2 regions of the Shouchella sp. JSM 1781072 genome follow, and region 1 is predicted to be linked to the other one. Evidence: predicted binding sites of a transcription regulator. Region 1 holds the regulator's gene; the other holds the start of a gene.
What was found. The regulator LexA, encoded in region 1, represses DNA repair genes until DNA is damaged. The targets are predictions, from matches to a motif close to CGAACATATGTTCG.
Positions count from the first base shown of each region.

Region 2: the regulator LexA is predicted to act here: its motif matches at 5,363-5,376, upstream of ACE1TH_RS14995 (type IA DNA topoisomerase).

Region 1 is NZ_JBHFQE010000001.1:901,083-908,641, forward strand. It holds gene glnA (type I glutamate--ammonia ligase) at 1-397, shown strand, start outside; gene ACE1TH_RS04780 (hypothetical protein) at 641-1,123, opposite strand; gene dinB (DNA polymerase IV) at 1,388-2,497, shown strand; gene ACE1TH_RS04790 (MFS transporter) at 2,829-4,037, shown strand; gene lexA (transcriptional repressor LexA) at 4,085-4,714, opposite strand; gene ACE1TH_RS04800 (hypothetical protein) at 4,869-5,027, shown strand; gene ACE1TH_RS04805 (YneB family resolvase-like protein) at 5,058-5,720, shown strand; gene ACE1TH_RS04810 (DUF896 domain-containing protein) at 5,767-6,006, shown strand; gene tkt (transketolase) at 6,089-7,559, shown strand, end outside.
Region 2 is NZ_JBHFQE010000003.1:224,772-232,330, reverse strand. It holds gene ACE1TH_RS15025 (LacI family DNA-binding transcriptional regulator) at 1-678, opposite strand, end outside; gene ACE1TH_RS15020 (ethanolamine utilization protein EutH) at 1,093-2,190, opposite strand; gene ACE1TH_RS15015 (hypothetical protein) at 2,261-2,803, opposite strand; gene ACE1TH_RS15010 (DUF1904 family protein) at 3,257-3,592, shown strand; gene ACE1TH_RS15005 (YitT family protein) at 3,742-4,632, shown strand; gene ACE1TH_RS15000 (hypothetical protein) at 4,795-5,259, opposite strand; gene ACE1TH_RS14995 (type IA DNA topoisomerase) at 5,448-7,559, shown strand, end outside.

The sequences.
Region 1 (7,559 bases):
GCGTAACCGTTCACCACTTATTCGAATTCCATCTTCACGCGGTGTGTCAACACGTGTTGAAGTTCGTAGTCCAGATCCATCTGCTAACCCGTACCTTGCTATGGCGGTGATGCTTGCATCTGGTCTAGATGGCATTAAGCGTAAAATGACGCCTCCAGAAGCGACGGATCGCAATATTTATGTGATGAGTAAAGAAGAACGTGTTGAAGAAGGCATTAAAGCGCTACCGGCATCACTTGGCGAGGCACTTGAGAGCCTTGTAAAAGATGAGGTGCTTGTTAAAGCGCTAGGCGAGCACGCAGTTGAACACTTTATTGAAGCGAAAGAAATTGAATGGGATATGTTCCGTACGCAAGTCCACCCGTGGGAACGCGAACAGTTCATGCAGAACTACTAAAAGAGGAAGCCCTTGACACATCTTGTGTTGAGGGTTTTTTTTTAGGGACAAATGACACGTTGAACCTAGTTTGAGATAATCGACTGTTAAATAGATTCCTTACAGAAATAACTTTATGTAACCGTAAAACCCCGCTTTTTAGCGAGGTTTTAAAGGGAAATCTACAAAGAAATCCGTTAATTTAGATGTGGGGAGTCATGTACACGAAAAAGTACTCTTGTAGCGCAATCCACTTTTTTATATTTAGAAAAAGAATGGTGGATAAAAATACGGGAAAAAGCCTATACCGCCGAACCTTCCATATGGGAAAAACCTCGGTCGATAGCGACGGTATCTCCAACCACCAAATTGTCGAGCTTCTTCCTGATGAATGTCTTCACCAATCAACAGCGTAATGCCATCCTCGCGAACTTCTGTTAAGATGCCGTCCAACATTTGACCATCAGACATTTTTAATTCGACATGGTGATCTTTCATTTGTTGACATTGATCTTTCATATTGCCATAAAGATGCTGGCTATTCGTTTGAACATACGGATGTTGATTCGACTGTAGAGAAGCGTAATCATTGTTATTTTGCTGCATCTGCTGATACTCATTTGTTTGATGAGGCACGAATCCATTAAAACCATTTATTGCGTCATGAGAATGTCGATTCGAATGATAGTGTGGCATGCCCGTCTGATAAGGGTATTGAGGAAAATACCCATTAGAATAAGTATTCATCTCTTTCACTCCTTTTTCTAAAGCCAGTGTATTCACCTACAGCTTGTTAGGTACGTGTTCTAAAAGGTTTTTTAATGATTAAAACGGCTAGGTGGGAAGGATTACCTTAAATACAGTAGGTGTAAGTAAAAACGTTTAAATGAATCCACTTACAATAAGAGCGGGTATAAAAGCCTCGTACAATCAGGTTGTTTTATTGACTTCGATCATACGTTCGTATATACTAGAATTGTATACAACGAGAATGAAAGAGGCGTCGTTTTTATGGATGAGCAAGATTTTAAGCTTCCAGAACCGAATCGAGACACCACTCGTAAAATCATTCACATTGATATGGATGCCTTTTTTTCGTCAGTAGAAGAACGAGATAATCCGGCGCTAAAAGGCAAACCGGTTATTATTGCGAAGCACCCTCGAACCACTGGTGGAAAGGGAATTGTATCCACCGCTAATTATGAAGCAAGAAAATATGGCATTCACTCTGCGATGAGTGCGTATGAAGCTTACAAACGTTGTCCTGAAGGGATTTTTATAAAAGGCAATTACAAAGCTTATCAAAAAGCTTCTCTCGCTATCCGGGAAATTATGTTTACTTATACGGAGTTAGTAGAACCCATGTCCATTGATGAAGCTTATTTAGATGTGACGGATAATCATTATCATGAAAAGAGTGCGAGTAAATTAGCCCGTCAAATTCAGCTTGATATTTGGGAGAAAACGGGGCTAACAAGTTCTGCAGGCGTATCCTATAATAAATTTTTAGCTAAAATTGCGTCCGATGTCAAAAAGCCTGCTGGACTCACTGTCATTCCACCAGACAAGGCACTGACGTTTATAAAAGAACTAGCCGTAGAGAAGTTTCCAGGTATCGGGCCAAAAACTGCTGAAAAAATGCACAGTCTGAACATCTATGTAGGCGATGATTTATACAAGATGACTCAGCTTGATCTTGTTCATCATTTCGGAAAAGCTGGTTTATCTTATTACAAACGAGCAAGGGGCATTGATAACAATCGGCTGAAACTGCATCGTGATCGAAAATCGGTTGGAAAAGAACATACGTATGCACAACCACTTGTAACCGATGAAGATGTTTTATTAAAACTAAGACTTTTAGCAGATGAAGTGCAAGCTTCCCTTGAACGAGTAAAAAAACAAGGGAAAACTATTGTCTTGAAGATTCGCTATCGATCATTTGAAACGATAACGAGGCGGATTAGTTTACCTGATTACGTTCACACAAGTGAAGCGTTATATCAGTATGTGCAAGAATTGTGGTTTGAATATGGAGAGATCCGTCACCAAGTTCGTTTGCTTGGAGTGAGTGTAACGAATTTAGTTGAAATACGCTACCAAACACTTTCGCTTTTTTGAAGCGGTTAAAGATAAAATAAAATAATTCCTACAATGACAAGTAACAAAAACAGGACAAGAATGGTGATAAGCAATACCATTTCATCTGAAAGATCCATTCCATTCGCCTCCTATGTATGGGTTATAGTCATCCTATGAAATTTTTTCGGATGTGTGAAAAGAGAATGAAATGAAAGAAAACGGGCTGTTTAGACTCTTTTCTTACAGATTTAGCTAGGAGAGAGCGTTTGACGGCTGTTTTTTTTTCGCATATATTTAGAGTTGCGAAATAAACAAGGAAGATCTTTAGACAACGAAGGTGATCAGTATAAAAGCGGAAAAGCGTAATTTAATGATTATGTGGTTTGCCAACTTGTTTGTTGGTGCAAGTATGACAATGGTCATTCCATTTTTATCTCTTTACATTGAATCGTTCGGACAATATTCAGGTGAAGATGTTCAAAGATGGTCTGGCTTTGTTTTCGGTATTTCTTTCTTAGTTGCTTTTCTCGTTGCGCCAATTTGGGGACGAATTGGAGATCGTTACGGACGAAAAAAAGTACTCATTGGAACTGGTTTTGGGATTGCCATCTCGGTATTTCTTATGGGGTATGTTCAATCTGTTGAGGCATTGTTTGTTCTGCGTGCTTTCATGGGGCTTGCGACAGGGTTTATCCCTGCATCAATGGCTCTAATTGCAGCACAAAGTAGTAAGCGTACAGCAGGAGAAACGCTCGGAACTTTACAGACAGGTACTGTTTCTGGAGGTTTACTAGGACCTTTGTTTGGAGGTCTGATCGCAGATACTGTTGGAATGGAATTAACGTTTGTATTGACCGCGTCAATCTTAACCCTCGCATCACTACTTGTTGTTTTTGGGGTAAAAGAAGTGATTTATGAAGAAAAAGGTGAGAAAAAGCGGAAATATGCAGCAAAAGAGGTACTGGCATTTATTGTTCGTTCCCCTATGCTAATCATGGTAATGGTTGTAGCGCTCATTATTCAAATGGCATTGTTTAGCGTCCAGCCACTTTTAGCTCTATTCGTTAATGATTTAGTCGGGCCAGTTGAAAATATGGCATTTTTAGCCGGTTTAGCGTTTTCAATAACCGGTTTAGGGAACTTATTGTCAACTCGAAAATGGGGACAGCTAGGTGATCGAATGGGCCATGAAAAGGTAATGCTCATTTTACTTATTTTGTCTGGTGTGTTTTTCATTCCGCAAGCATTCGTTGATTCACTCTGGCAATTAATTGTGTTACGCTTCGTCTTTGGTTTAGCGGTAGGAGGATTAATTCCTTGCACGACAGCGTTTATTCGCCAAGCGTGTCCAGTATCGATGCAAGGGGAAGTGCTCGGTTATAATCAAAGCTTTCGTTTTTTAGGAAACGTATTAGGACCGGTCTCAGGCGGTTTAATTGCAGCGAGTTTTGGTATTCCGTATGTATTTATTAGTGCCGGCGTCTTGTTTCTTCTGACCGCGATTGTTTTAAAAATCATGTTAAATAGTGAAAGTAAAAAAGAAGAGAATGAGGCTGACAGTCAAGCCCATCATCAATAAAGGCGTAAAAAAAGAGCACTGGGTTTTCCGGTGCTCTTTCTTTATGTTTAATGGATCGTTCGGAAAACACCAATGACTTTTCCTAAAATCGTACAATTGTCTAGTATAATCGGCTTCATTGTTGAATTTTCAGGCTGAAGGCGAATGTAGTTCTTTTCTCGGAAAAAACGTTTGACGGTGGCTTCATTTTCATCAGTCATCGCAACAATAATATCACCATTATCAGCACTTTGCTGTTGCTTCACAATGACTTGGTCCCCATCGAAAATACCCGCTTCGATCATACTTTCACCTTGAATAACTAAGGCATACACTTGTTCATGACCAGACATATGATCTGGAAGGGGGAGGTAGTCATCGATATTTTCAATCGCTGTAATTGGACTACCTGCTGTAACCTTACCAATTACAGGAATATAGCGTGCACGTTCACGAATAATGGAAGGCTCGTCCAGTGCTTCTTCAAGCGAAAGCACTTCAATTGCTCGAGGTTTCGTAGGATCACGACGAATGTATCCTTTCTTTTCAAGACGAGCAAGATGACCATGTACGGTTGAGCTTGATGCTAAACCTACTGCTTCCCCAATTTCACGTACGGAAGGCGGATAGCCTTTCTTTTTTACTTCATCTTTAATAAATAATAAAATTTCTTCTTGTCTAGTAGATAATTTAGACACTCCTCTTCACCTGCTTTATCTATGTATTCGTTATCTTTACTTTAGCACATCGAACATACGAACGCAAACATAAGTTCTAAAAATGCTTGACACGAACAAAAGTTCGAAGTATCTTAGAGTAAGAACAAATATTCTTACGAACGGGTGATCGATAATGAAGAAGAATCAAGAAAAAGGAATTATTATTGCTGGTATTATTACTGTTTTATTTATGTTTAGTAGTTTGTTATCCTTTGATGGTGATGAGAACGAGCAAGTAGAGGATCGAAACAGCAATACGGACAGTCACGTAATCCTTTTAAATGATCGTTAGTCGCTGAAACATTGCAGTGGGAGGTACAGTATGAAACGAAATAAAGCCATTTTATATTGTCGAGTTAGTACGGATAAAGAAAGTCAACAAACGTCTTTAGCTCGTCAAGAAGATGAATTAGTGAAAATGGCTCATCAACATGGAATAGAAGTGAGCGATTGTCTTTCTGAGGTTGCTAGTGGATATGACTTGGATCGCGATAATCTTCTATTTCTTTTAGATCAAGCAAAAAAACAAACGTTTACGCATTTGCTTGTAACAGACGAGACGAGAATTGGTAGGGGAAGAGCGAGGACTGCTATTCTATATCAACTTCAAAAGTATGGCATTACGATTTATACATGTCACAACGATGGTGCATTACATTTATCAGAAGCAGACGAGATGGTTTTTGAAATCGTAGCCATCGTGGAAGAGTACCAGCGAAAATTACATAACTTGAAAATCAAACGCGGGATGAGAAAAGCGATTGAAAAAGGGTATCATCCGGAGCGCAACTTAAAAGATACAGGTAGTGGGGGACGCAGTAAAAAAGACCTCCCAATTGAAGAAATTGTTAGATTGCGAGAGAAAAAGCTAACGTTTCATGACATTGCGATAACGTTAAATGGGTTAGGTTATCATTGTTCAAAAGCAACGGTACATCGGCGTTTTCAGCAATACGAGCAAACAAAATCAGATGAGTTGATCTAATGAAATGAAGATGCTATGATGACAACCGAAGGATAGGTGATTGACGTTGTTATCAAAATCAAAATTAGACCGAATCAATGAACTGTCTCAACTAGCGAAGACATCAGGATTAACGAAGCAGCAAAAAGACGAACAGCAAGCGCTTCGAAAAGAATATTTAAATACGTTCCGCTCCACATTTAAAAATCAACTACATTCCGTTAAAGTTGTTGATGAAGAGGGTACGGATGTGACACCGCAAAAGCTAAAAGATAGTAAAGCACAAAAACAAAATCCACCACACTAAATGTACAAGCTCCCGTCAGGCTTGTACATTTTTTTTATTTTGTTTATGATGGAAACGTACGAAGAATGAAAGGGTGTAACAAATGAAAAACAATATTGAAGAATTAGCGGTAAATACCATTCGAACACTTTCAATTGATAGTATTGAAAAAGCCAATTCAGGTCACCCTGGGATGCCAATGGGCGCAGCGCCAATGGCGTTGGATTTATGGGCAAATCACATGAATCATAACCCAGCAAACCCTGAGTGGACAAACCGAGATCGTTTTGTCTTATCAGCAGGACATGGTTCCATGCTTTTATATAGCCTTCTTCATTTGACAGGTTATGATGTGACGTTGGATGATTTGAAATCATTTCGTCAGTTAGGAAGTCGTACGCCAGGACACCCAGAATATGGTCATACGGCAGGCGTTGAAGCAACAACAGGTCCACTTGGGCAAGGTGTTGCAATGGCAGTAGGGATGGCAATGGCGGAGCGTCACTTAGCTGCGACATACAATACAGATGACCATGAAATTGTTGATCATTTCACGTATGCGATTTGTGGAGACGGTGATTTAATGGAAGGTGTGTCTGCAGAAGCAGCGTCACTTGCGGGTCATTTAAAATTAAATCGTCTTGTTGTTCTTTATGATTCAAATGATATCTCGTTAGATGGAGATTTACATGAGTCGTTTTCAGAAAGTGTTGAAGATCGTTTTAAAGCTTATGGCTGGAACGTTATTTTTGTTGAAGATGGCACGAATCTAGCTGAAATTAATAAAGCGATTACGGAAGCAAAAACATCTGATCGCCCGACATTAATTGAAGTGAAGACAGTAATTGGCTTCGGTTCACCAAATAAATCAGCCAAATCTGCATCCCATGGTGCGCCGCTTGGATCTGATGAAGTAGCCCTTACTAAAGAAGCGTATAAGTGGACGTACGAAAAAGATTTCCATATTCCTGAAGAAGTAAGTGAGTTTTTCACATCTGTTAAGGAACAAGGTCAGAAACAAGAAGATGAGTGGAACGAGCTTTTTGCTGCATATAAAGAAGCGAATCCAGAGCTAGCAAAACAGTATGAGCGTGCATTTTCTGGTGATTTGCCAGAAGGATACGATCAAGCGTTACCGAGATATGAAGCGGGTAAAAGTCTAGCAACGCGTGCATCTTCTGGAGAAGCATTAAATGCGCTTGCAAAACATGTTCCTGAATTATTTGGTGGGTCTGCAGACTTAGCTGGTTCAAATAAAACCAATTTAAATAACGAAAGCAACTTTGGGCGAGACAACTATGCTGGTCGCAATATCTGGTTTGGTGTTCGTGAGTTTGCGATGGGTTGTGCATTAAACGGAATGGCGCTTCATGGTGGCTTAAAAGTATTTGGAGGAACGTTCTTTGTATTCTCTGATTATGTAAGACCAGCGATTCGTCTATCAGCGTTAATGGGCGTTCCTGTCACATACGTATTAACTCACGACAGTATTGCTGTAGGAGAAGATGGTCCAACCCACGAGCCAGTTGAACAGTTGGCTGCATTACGTGCGATGCCAGGCTTATCGGTTATCC
Region 2 (7,559 bases), on a different contig from region 1:
GCCACTCTCAAATTTTGAATCACCATTAAACACGAGCGCTTCCTTGTAGGGAATTTGATGATGGGCTAAAGCTGCTTTATAGCCTGCTGCCCGTTCCTTTGTTGTACTTAATGTATCAATTCCTGTAATCAAACCGATTTCTCGGTGGCCACCTTTAATTAGTTTTTCTACCGCTTCTTGCACGCCTTTTTCATTATCCACAACAATTGAACTTCTCGGCGTGTCTTGTGGAAGGCGATCAATTAATACAACCGGCATATCTGCTGGAATATCATCTGAAATTTCATTATAGTTTTCCGCACTTGAAGCAATAATCAACCCGGATACTTGTTGAGAGATAAAGGCCTGAATTTTTTTTCGTTCAATGTCAAGGGATTCATCGGTGTTTCCAACTAAAAGCTGATAGGCGTGTTGCCCGAGTACAGCTTCAATTTCTTTCACAACCGAAGTGAAAAAATGATTTCCTATATCAGGGACGATTAATCCAATCGTAGACGTTTTTTGACTACGTAGTGTTTTGGCGGCGAAATTTGGCGTATAGCCCAGATGTTTCATTGCTTCCTGGACGCGTTTTGTTGTAGACTCCGCAACAAAACGTGTACCGTTCAACACATGGGACACGGTTGCAGTGGAAACGTTTGCTTTTTGAGCCACATCTTTAATACTGACACGGGCCATGCTGGTCATCTCCTTTATCTATTTATGACGTAATCGTTTACGTAACCGTTTACGTGTATACTATAACGAAAGTCAACAGCTTGTCAAAGGGTTCATTAAAAATCAGAGTTTACAGACAAATAAATTTCATAATAGGTAGTAGTAATATTTTTTACGAATGATAATAGCTAGATTGTTTGTAACATTCCTTTTATTAAGTGGCGACGACTCCCACGAGAACAGCACGTGTCCGAAGACAATGGAGCGTTTTTGCGGAAATGGCTGAGGCCGTGCCCGGGGAAAGCGTTCGCCATATTACATCTAACTCGAATTATTGAATTGACTCAGACATTATCTGAATAAAAAAACTGCCCCAAGAAATCTGGGACAGCTATTTATTACTGTTTGTACAAACAGTAGAAGAGGTGGCAATCCTCATTCCTTACCAGCTGAGCTGAAGGAGTCATCACGCTCTACAATGAGTGCAATGATCACAGCTAAGATCCCGGCTACAAGCTTCCCAACCATCATTGGAACAACCATGTGTTGCTCAATACTCGCAACAAAGCCAAGGTGACCACCGAGGACGAACGCGCCTGAAACCATGAAAGATGTCGCAACCACCTTGCTTCGAATCGTCATATCTTTAAGTAATAAGAAAGCTGGTATGGCATGGGCGAGGGAGGTCACAATGGCAGTAATCGCATAACCATCGACATTTAACCATCGAGCAATCGTGACAAAAAAGGGCTGCATCCCTTTTTTTAATACTGCCACTAGCGGGAATGCTCCGGCTAACACCACTGCAATGGTGCCGACAATCATTAAGCCGTCTTCAAGCGGTGCTAGTTGAGTAAAAGCGCCAATTTCAGTAATGTGTGTGATGCCTGCTAAAGCTAAGCCGATAACACCAATGATTTGGATTCCTTTCCCAAACAGAAGAAATGTTTTAATCGAACGTTTTGGCTGAAAACGTAGTGCGAGAATGACGATGATTGAAAACAGAGTAGGAATAATAAGATTGCGAACCATCATCTCTGGGTTAAAACCTGCGATAAAGCCACCTAGAAAACAGCCGATCGGAATCGTGCTCAAGCCTATAAGCATTCCTTTCGCTAATGCAGGTTGGTCACCACTTTCAACCATCCGCAAGGCAATCGGAATCGTAAAAACAATTGTTGGTCCAAGCATAGTGCCTAAGAAGACCCAGGAAAACAAACTGGCTTCAGCGTTTATACCCATCTCTTGTGCAAGCGCATAGCCACCCATATCAAGTGCTAAGATCGTATTCGCAAAAGAGGCAGGGTCGGCACCAAGAAATGTATAGAGCGGGGCAATCACAGGCGTAAGCCACTGCGCAGCAAGTGGCGCAAGTGTGATAATGCCGACCATTGCAAGTGCAACTCTTCCCATACTCATAATGCCGTTTTCAAATTCTGCCCCTAGCCCGAATCGATTGCCGATGCACCAATCGAATGCACCAACGGCAAGAAAGAAAGCGAGTAGAATCATTATCCATTCATTTATTGTCATGTGTGTGGTCCAATCTCTTTTTCTCTAAACATACCAATTTAAAAAAGGTTAGACAACTCTGTTTCTAGTGTTATGTCTCGATAATTTCAATGGTGTAATAAAGAACGATTGAACCGACTGTTTCTTCATGTTCATCAAGCCACTCAAGATGAATTTGATGGAGGTATTCTCCCGGTGTTGATGTGTTGTGAAGATCATCTATATTGATATGAGTTGTAGAGAGGGATGTTGCTGCATAATAATTTCCACGATGACGATAGCTAATGGAATGATCGGAGTCAAACTGGTTGAGCAAATCTTGGTCTTCATTTTGAACGGTTATGGTATCACCCGGAGACATCTCAATTGAAGGAAGATCCTCTACCGCTTCTGTTGCACTCATTTCATGAGTCACATCGTCTCTGCATGACGTTCCCCAGCATAGAAGCTCATACTGAAAATCCGACTGTGCTTCCCCGTTTACGAGTAACGAAACTTCTGGCGGCTCGTCAGGTAATCCTTCTACTAGAGGCGATTCGTACGTCTGCTCAAAAACAATATCATCTTCAACGCAGCTTGCTAAGAGAAATGTTAAGGTTATAAAAGAAGAAATGAACAAAATCGTTTTATACATGGCGGAACGTCCTTTCTAAATGAAAACATCTGGCAGGTAATAGAGTGCTAACTTTCCAATTAATATGTTGTGAACCTTATCATGGAGACCCTGCTCATTTTTACTTTTCCGTACCCGATTTAATCAACGATTACACTTTTTTACAATTGGTGCCAGCGTTGCTCAAAAAAGCTGGTGACTTGTTAAGAAACCAATTCAAGATTAAAAAAATTTTTTTGCGAAAAAGGTTTGAACAAGGAGAGAATCGGATATTTAATTTACAACAGATCATAGGCATGCCTAAGATTTGTTTCTCCCCCCTTCCTTGATGAATATACACACTGAACCGCACTTCCCCCTTGAGTGCGGTTTGCTTTATGTCTTGATGTAAGCGTGCATGTTAGACGCACTTTTATTGCAATTTAAAAACGAGACAAGTACACTTATGCAGTAGAAACTAGAAGAAATGAAGTGATGGGGTTGCCATATTTACGCTTTACCGGTTTTTCAACGGAAACATTACAAGCGCTTGCACCAGCAATTATAGATGTGTTTACTGGCATCGTGGATATGTCAAAAGAAAAGGTGAAAATTGAGCGGGTCATGTCTGAACCGATTGCAAACGTTCCTCTCACACTTGAGATTCGGATGTTTCCTAGAGACCAGGATGTTCACGATGACATTGCAGAAACCTTTACAACTTTTTTCCGAGAAGAAGGGTACGATTCTGTACATATCTACTTTCTTCTGTTGTCACCAGAACGCTATTACAAAAATGGAAAGCCGATAAAGCGATCCATTAAACAATAATGACGAAGAAAAAAGTGGTCCTGCACCACTTTTTTTTGTTTCGTTGACTAATATTCTATAAAGCGGGTATGTTGCTAGTACAACGAAAAAGATCGAATAGCTGTATATGTCACAGCGCACACTTTAGACAGAGAGAAGGGAAGTGGCGTATGAAAGACTATGGATTTATGGTGTTAGGTACGTTTTTCTTTGCGCTTTCAGTTGCCATTTTTGCGATGCCGAATGGCTTAGCTGAAGGTGGTATTCCAGGACTTGCGCTTTTGCTTTATTTTGGTCTTGGTTGGTCACCCGCAATTGTTACGCTAGCGGCAAATGGACTTGTTTTGCTACTAGGGTATCGGTATTTACCGCGTCCGATGATTGTAAAATCGATTATTACCATTCCGCTCTTTTCATTGTTTTTATTCTTACTTGAAGACGTAGCGGGGCCGGTCAATGATCCATTACTAGCTGCTTTGTATACAGGAGTGTTTACTGGAATTGGGTTTGGCTTTATTTTTCGCTCAGGAAGCACAACTGGCGGCTCCTCGACGATTGCGCGGATGCTGAATTACAAGTTTGGCTGGGAATTAACAGGTACGAATTTTATTTTAGATGCGGCCATCGTCGTGGCAGGTGTATTTGTCATCGGTCCTGTGCTGACGTTGTATACCGTTGTTGCGCTTTTTATTGGAAAAAAGGTGACGGATTATGTGCTTGAAGGATTTGAGTCTAAAAAAGTCGTGCATATTTTTTCGGATCACTATCAAAACGTTGCAAAAAGCATACGAAAAAATTTAGGCGCCCATACGACTATACTTCAAGGGAAGAATGATGAAAGCGGTATTGATGAGAATTTGATCTACGTTTCCGTTTCCAAGCAACAGCTATTTTATTTGAAAAAACTTGTTCGTGATATTGATGAGGACGCATTTACAGTTGTTCATACGGTTAAAGATGTTAGTGGTGGTTCGTTTTCAAAAGCGCATTATCCAACGCAAAAAACGTTTAGTAGTCCGAAAAAGGAGAAGCAATACTACAAAAACCAAGCAGAGGAGTAATCGATATGGAACGAAAATCAAGAAGAGAACGCTGGAGACAGCATCGTCAGTTAATGAGCAGAGTTAAACGGTTATGTGACTGGAGACTAGAAGAAGAGACTCGTGTAAAGCGATAATAGGTTAGAGCACACCTCAGAATGGAGGTTGTGCTCTCTTTTTTTGTTAATCATAGCCTCCGACTGCATCCGGTAATAGCTGATACGCCTCTGAAGGATTGAGCATGTTCTCATAGACGTTCCCCATAAATTGTTCCCATTGGTCAATGGCGTCAGTCGAGCATTCTGAATCCCATTTCAGTCTATACGCTTCACCTTGAACAACGAAATGTAGGTCGTACTGTCTGTAAGGAATCGTGCAGGGGGCGCGGGCGCTTTCACTCTCGCTAGGAAGTTGAAGTACATGGTTGTCGCGAAACTGATTATAAAAAGTGGCCATTTGCTCGTTGGTCCATTCAAATGATATGGTTTCCGTACCTGCTTGCACCAGATCTTTTGTAAATGTCTGATCAAATGTATTGATTTCGTTTGTAGGCGTTTCGCCGAAACCGTATGTTAGGTGAAATTGAAAATCGTCTGGTTGCTCCTCTGGTAATGAAGGGTGCTGCGAGCAAGCAACTAAAAAGGTCATTATAAGCAAGGTAAACAAGTACTTCCATATTGACTCATATAAATACCTAATAAAAATCCTTCCCTTCATCGTGTTTGATTGTATTGTACACTAGGTGGTAGAACAATAGAATGTTCGTTAAAGCATCTTTTATCAAATATTCTCATAAATAAACCGATCAACCTCAAAAGGTAGACAGGAGGGGAACCATGACAACCGTAATTTTAGCGGAAAAGCCTGATCAGGCAAGAAGTTATGCAACTGTTTTTAAACAAACGACGAAACAAAAAGGGTATATTACGATAAATGATTCCCGCTTTTTTAAAGGGGAAGCGATTATGACTTGGGGCATTGGCCATTTAGTAGAGCTCTGTTTACCCGGTCACTATAAAAAGGAATGGAAACGCTGGAACTTAGCGAATCTCCCTATTTTACCGACAGAGGTCGAATTTCAAGTGCCAGCAAGCAAGCAAGAACAGTTTCGAATTGTGAAAAGTTGGCTGAAGAAAGCGACACTCATTATTATCGCGACCGATCCGGATCGAGAAGGAGAAAATATCGCTCGCTCTATCATTAAGCAGGCCGGCGTTATGAGTCATGTACCAATTAAGCGGTTATGGATTAACTCCCAAGAAAATGATGTCGTACGGGAAGGGTTTCTGCACTTGCAGCCAGGTGAAAAATTTGAGCCTATGTACGAAGAAGCAAAAGCTAGACAAGTAGCGGATTGGCTTGTCGGGATGAATGCAAGTCCCCTTTATTCGCTTTTATTGCGAACGAAAGGCATTCAAGACACGTTTTCAGTTGGACGTGTTCAAACACCAACACTCTATTTAATCTATTTACGGCAAAAAGAAATTGAAGCATTTGTTTCAGAACCCTTTTTTGAATTAAAGGCAAATATTGAAGCGGAAACAGGCTCATTTCAAGCAACGTATAAACACCGTTTGAAAACAAAGGAAGACGTGAGCAGACTTTTGGACAAGCACGGGATAAAAGGGAAGACTGCGAGTACGATAGCGGAATTAAGCAAGAAAAATAAAGAGATCCCATCGCCGTTGCTCCACAGTTTGGCAACATTACAAGCGAGCGCCAACCGAAAATGGAAATACAGCCCGTCAAAAGTATTAAGTGTGGTACAAAAACTTTACGAAAAGAAGTGGTTAACGTACCCACGAACAGAATCGAACCATATTACAAATGCAGAGTTTTCGTATCTTCGTAAGCAAGTTAACCAGTACCAGCAGCTAATTGAACAGCAATTTGAACCGACGTTTCTATTTCCAAGAAAACGCTATGTGGACGATGCAAAAGTGCAGGAACACTATGCGATTATCCCAACAAAAAAAGTTCCTACCTCGCTGCAAGTAGAAAAGTTAAAGCCAGACGAAAAAAATCTGTATCTTGAAGTACTGCGAACAACTTTGGCCATGTTCGCACCAACGTATAAGTACGAAGAAACGAAGGTGACGGTTGATGTTCAAGGCTTGCCGTTTCAAACGACAGGTAAGGTGGAGCAAGACATAGGATGGAAAGTGCTATTTCCTTACGCTCCAGCCAAAAATAAAAAAAGCGATGAGCCACCGGTCCTGCCACCGTTGCAACAAGGTGAAGAAGTCATGGCTACCGTTAAAGCAAAAGAAGGCAAGACGCAGCCACCACCTTTGTATACAGAAGGACAGTTAATTCCATTAATGAAAACCGCAGGAAAGTTTGTAGAAGATGAAGAAGAACAAGCTGTTTTAAACGAAGTGACGGGAATTGGGACAGGCGCTACGAGAGCAAATATTATTGAGACGCTTAAGAACCGCGAGTATATTACGATTAAACAAAACAAAGTTCATGTAACGGAAAAAGGGCGAATTTTATGCCAAGCTGTAGAAGGCAATCTTCTTAGTAAAGCAGACATGACGGCACAATGGGAGCTTTTTTTACGGAAAATTGGACAAGGAGAGAAAGATGGTGCCACGTTTATTGGCAACATTCACGCGTATATTCATCGCTTATTAAAGGATGCGCCTGATCATTTACAAACGATGTCCATCGACGCATCGACAATAACGGAGTCGGATCAGTCAGGTGTTGGACCATGTCCCCTTTGTGGCGGAGCAGTCCTAAGTCGAGGGCCGGTCTATGCATGTTCGAAAGCGAAGGAAAACAGCTGCAAGTTTGTGATCGTCAAAACGCTTGCCAAGAAGAAGCTAACCGACGCTACCGTTAAGCGTTTGCTCACTAAAGGGGAAACCGCACCACTAAGAGGTTTTAAAAGTAAGCAGGGCAAATCATTCTCAGCAGCACTTGCGTTAAAAGAAGGCAAGATT